2 regions of the Micromonospora sp. NPDC049891 genome follow, and region 2 is predicted to be linked to the other one. Evidence: riboswitches for the same ligand, from Rfam matches in the RefSeq annotation. Region 2 holds a riboswitch; the other holds the start of a gene.
The links. Region 2 has a riboswitch for cyclic di-AMP ahead of AB0I71_RS11465 (hypothetical protein). Riboswitches for the same ligand answer to the same signal wherever they lie in the genome.
Positions count from the first base shown of each region.

Region 1 (2,197 bases), on a different contig from region 2:
CGCGGCCGTGTCGAACGTCGTGGCCAGCCCCGCGTACGGTTCCTGCTCCCCCATGATGTCCCCTCGTACAGGCGTCAGACGTCGCGGTCGATGTCACACGTGATCATCGCACCGTCACTCACCACCGCGCCCCCACCCGGCCGACCCGCCGCGACAGACGACGCGCATGGCCTTCGTCGGCCGGGCGAAGCAGCACGCCCCGTACGCCTGACGTACCCGACACGGAAGCCCTCGGCCAGCAGGCCGAGGGCTTCCGTTCGCCGTGGGAACGACGTGATCAGGCCGAGTAGCCGCGGGTGGCGGCCCAGTTGGCGAGGTCGATGGTGCTGAGCCAGTACGACGGGTACGAGGCGTCGGCCGAGTCGGCGATCTTCACCAGCCGGCCGGAGTCCTTGTAGCCGACCACGGCGACGTAGTGCCCGCCGGGGAAGGAGTGCCAGCGACCGTCGGTGTCGGTGGCGGTGCCGGCGACGTTCACCACGACACCCCGCCCGTCGGTGACGGCGGCGACGACATCCGCCTGGAGCTGGTCCATCTGAGCCGGGGTGGCCGCACCGCCACGGATCATCGTGGTCTCGTACGGGTCGCCCTTGACGACGGCGTTGAGGACGCGGGTGGTGTCCTCGGCCGAGTTGGTGCCGGCGAACGTGGTGCCGAGTTGGCTGGCCAGGGCGTCCTGGCTACGGGCGACACCGGCGGCGCTGAGCGCGTTGCGTACCGCGGCGGGACCGCAGTAGTAGCCGTTGATCTGAGCCTGGTGGTCGTACCCGAGGACCTTCGACGCGGGCGGCTTCGGTGCCGCCTTCTTGGTTGTCAGGTCCGGGTCCGGGGTGGCCGCGCTGGCCTTCGGCGACGGCGAGGCGGTGGTGCTCGCCGGTGCCGCGCTGGTCGGTGCGGCACTGCTCGGCGCGGCGCTGCTGGGCGCGACGGTCGACGGCGCGACCTCGGCCCGGCTCGGCGCGACCTTTGGGTCACCGCGCAGCTCGGTGGCGGCGGTGGTGGCCTGCGTGGGGGCCGGGGTGTTCCCGGTGCCGGCAAGGGCGGCGCCGGTGCCGGTGGCCAGGACGAGCGCGACGGCGGAGCCGGCGACGATCTGGTAGGGGCGTTCGGTGGCCAGCCGACGGAGCCGGCGGGAGAGGGTGTGCTTCACGGATTCCTCCACGGACTGAGGGGAGAACGGCACACCGGCTCCGGCGGTCAGGTCGGCAGCAGGACGCCGACGACCGCCCGGGTGAGCGGGACAGGCCGTTCAGGGGTACGCCCGGAAAGCCCGGGCGGTGGCGATGACCGGGGTCAGCTCGCGGCGGTCGGGCCGGCGAGCACGGGCACCGCGGTGCCGTGGAGGCGGGGGAACAGGGGGATCACATCGAACCGCACGAGGGTTGGAACTCCTTCCGTCACCGCCGACCGGGTTAGCTGACGGATTCGGGCGGGAAGACGCCCTACCGCGGGCCGAGGCTCGCGGATTCACCCCAGTGGTGCAGTGGGTCCCCGGTTCGTGAGATCACGATTGAGCGGGTCGGTACGGCGTCGCCTCTTGCGATCGGTTACCGCACCGGACGCGCTGACACTACTGGCCGGTCACCTCGAAGCCAACCCACTCTGACCTGCTTAAACATGATCCAGTGCGGCGATTTTCGGGTATCCGGGAACTGGCGTCGCTCAATGGGACCGACGGCATTCGGGGCACCTTCGGGTGACAACCGGACGAGTGGTGGACACTGCCGACGGATTTTGCTGCGGTAATGGTCTCAACTACGAACAGTGACCGATTTTCCGGCCGCTGTGACCCAGCTCACGAAATTTCAGCCCAGTCGAGCTGGCCGCCAGCGCAGCACCGGGCCGGGACGCCTGACGGCGATCCGACCGGGCACGGGCGGCAGGTCCGGTCGGAGTCGCTCAGCGGCCGCGTACGCCTCGGCGGAGAGGGAGCGGGCGGCCTCGGTGGCCAGTTCCGCCGCCCGCCACAGGTCACGCTCCCGCTCGGCGGCCGACAGGTAGGCGGCCAGGCGGTTGTCGCGTACCACCCGGGCGAGGACCACCTCCTGTTCGACCGGGTGCCGCCGGGGATCCCAGCCGGACCGGCGCGCCAGCACGTCGCTGAGCTGCCGGGCGGTCAGGTCACCACGCCAGTGGGCCGCCATCGCGGCACGACGCAGCCAGCGCTCCCGGGCCGCGTACTCGGCAGGCGTCCGGG
Region 1 is NZ_JBFAML010000005.1:41,553-43,749, forward strand. It holds gene AB0I71_RS08880 (class I SAM-dependent methyltransferase) at 1-54, opposite strand, end outside; gene AB0I71_RS08885 (C39 family peptidase) at 278-1,162, opposite strand; cyclic di-AMP (ydaO/yuaA leader) riboswitch at 1,387-1,527, opposite strand; gene AB0I71_RS08890 (hypothetical protein) at 1,806-2,197, opposite strand, start outside.
Region 1: another riboswitch for cyclic di-AMP. It lies ahead of AB0I71_RS08885 (C39 family peptidase); the one in region 2 lies ahead of AB0I71_RS11465 (hypothetical protein).

Region 2 (2,197 bases):
TCGCTGGACGGGTCACCCCGGGCGCCGCTGTACGACTTCCAGCCGCTGCTGGGCAGCCAGATCTGCCTGTACCAGATCACGTAGAGCACGGCGAGCCGGTCGGCGTTGTTCACGAAGTACGCCGCCAGGTTGTTGCCGTAGGTCCGGTCGCCGCCGGTCGCGTCCCCGCCGAAGCCGTTCTTCTGGGCCGCGAAGTCGCAGGCCCGCCCCTTCGGGTGCTCGCCTGAGCCGCCGGAGCGGTAGCAGGAGACGTACCGGGTGAAGCCGGCCGACTTGGCCTGCTTGAGCGCGTGCAGGGTGCGCGGGGTGATGCAGCCGTTGGCTGGGGTGGGGTCGTTGACGCTGCACGACTCCGACGGCCACGACCCGTCGGAGTTGCGGGGAGCAGGCTTGGCGGTGGGGCTCGACCCGCCACTGCGCGACGGTGACCGGGCTGCCCGCTCGGCGGCCTCGGCCCGCTCGGCCGCCTCGTCCCGCTCGATGGCCACGGTCAACGCCCGCTCGGCCTGATCCTTGCGCTTGGCCATCACGGCCACCTGCTTGCGCTGCTCCTGGATCTCCACGTCCAGGGCCTGCTTGGTGGCGCTGACCTCGTCCCGGGCGTTCTGGAGCTCACGTAGCGCGCGGTCCTCGTTGGCGGCCACCGCGTCCAGCGCCGCCGCCCGGTCCATGAAGCCCGCCGGTGACCCGCTGTTGAGCAGTGCCGACGCGGCGCCCAACCGCCCGGTGCGGTACGCCTGCGCGGCGATCTGGGCGACCTTGGTGCCGCGCTCGGCGACCTGGCTCTCGGTCGTCTTGAGCTGCTCGGCAAGCTGCTTCTGACGCTTCACCGAGCGGTCGAGCGCGGTCTTGGCGTCGAGGTAGCCCTTGCTGGCGGCCTCCAGTTGGGCCCGGAGTGCCGGGGTGCCACCCTCGTCGTCCACATCGCCCGGGGCTGCCGCCCGCAACGGTTGCGGTGCGGCGGCGGCTGGGGTGAAGGGGGCCAGCGCGACGCCGAGGGTGAGGGCGAGCGCGGCCGCGATCAGGGCCGCCGTACGGGCGGCCGGTCTTACCGTTGCCACTGCTGGCATGCACATGTCCTTCCGTCAGCCGCCGACCGGGTTAGCTGACGGGTTCGGGACGGAAGATCCCTACCGCTGACGCGGATACACCCCAGGAACATGGTTCCCCGGTTCGCCCTGGCGGGCGATTAGGCGGCGGCCGCCGCCGGCACCGGTGGGTGCCGCCTGGCGGAGGCCGGGTCCGAGCCTACCGGTGCCCATGTGACCGGTGCAGCTGCTGTTACTCCTGGTGTTCAGTTGTTGACTAGTAGAACAGACCAAAACGGACAATAGGTCCTTTTCCTGGATTGCTTCCGTCACCACCGCGTAGCCCCACAGCCCCCAGGATCCGGTCGCGGCTCTATCTGGAGGGTCGCGTGCTCGATCTGGAAGTCCTCATGCAGCGCCGAGTGGGCCGCCGCCAGCACGGCGGCGACGTCGGCGCCGGGGGCGACGGTCAGGTGCGCCGAGGCGACCTCCATCCCGGAGGTCAACGTCCAGACGTGCAGGTCGTGAACACCGGCCACCCCGGGTACCGCGGCGAGCCGGTCGTGCACCGCGGTGACCTGAAGATGTTCCGGCGCGGCCTGGACCAGGATGCGCACCGCCGCCCGGCCCAGGCGCCACGTCCGGGGCAGGATGAACGTGGCGATCGCCACCGCGACCAGTGGGTCGGCCCACCACCAGTCGGTCACGGTGATCAGCAGGGCGGCCGCGATCACGCCCAGCGAGCCGAGCAGGTCCGCCAGCACCTCCAGGTAGGCACCGCGCAGGTTGATGCTCTCCCGCGCCCCCGGGCGCAGGAGAGCGAACGCGGCGATGTTGGCGAGCAGGCCGAGTGCCGCCACCACGAGTACCGGGCCGGCGAGCACCTCGGGCGGATCACCAAACCGGCGTACCGCCTCGACAAGCACGTACACCGCGACGCCGGAGAGCAGTACCGCATTGGCCAGGGCCGCGAGCACCTCCAGCCGGTAGAGCCCGAAGGTGCGTTGCGGATCGGTGTCGGCCCGCCGGGTGGCGGCCACGGCCGCGAGGGCCATCCCGATGCCGAGTACGTCGGTGAACATGTGCCCGGCGTCGGAGAGCAGGGCCAGCGAACCGGTCCGCAGAGCGGTTGCCGCCTCGATCACCATCAGCACGCTGAGCAGGGCGAA
Region 2 is NZ_JBFAML010000007.1:38,543-40,739, reverse strand. It holds gene AB0I71_RS11465 (hypothetical protein) at 1-1,070, opposite strand, end outside; cyclic di-AMP (ydaO/yuaA leader) riboswitch at 1,075-1,206, opposite strand; gene AB0I71_RS11460 (cation diffusion facilitator family transporter) at 1,358-2,197, opposite strand, start outside.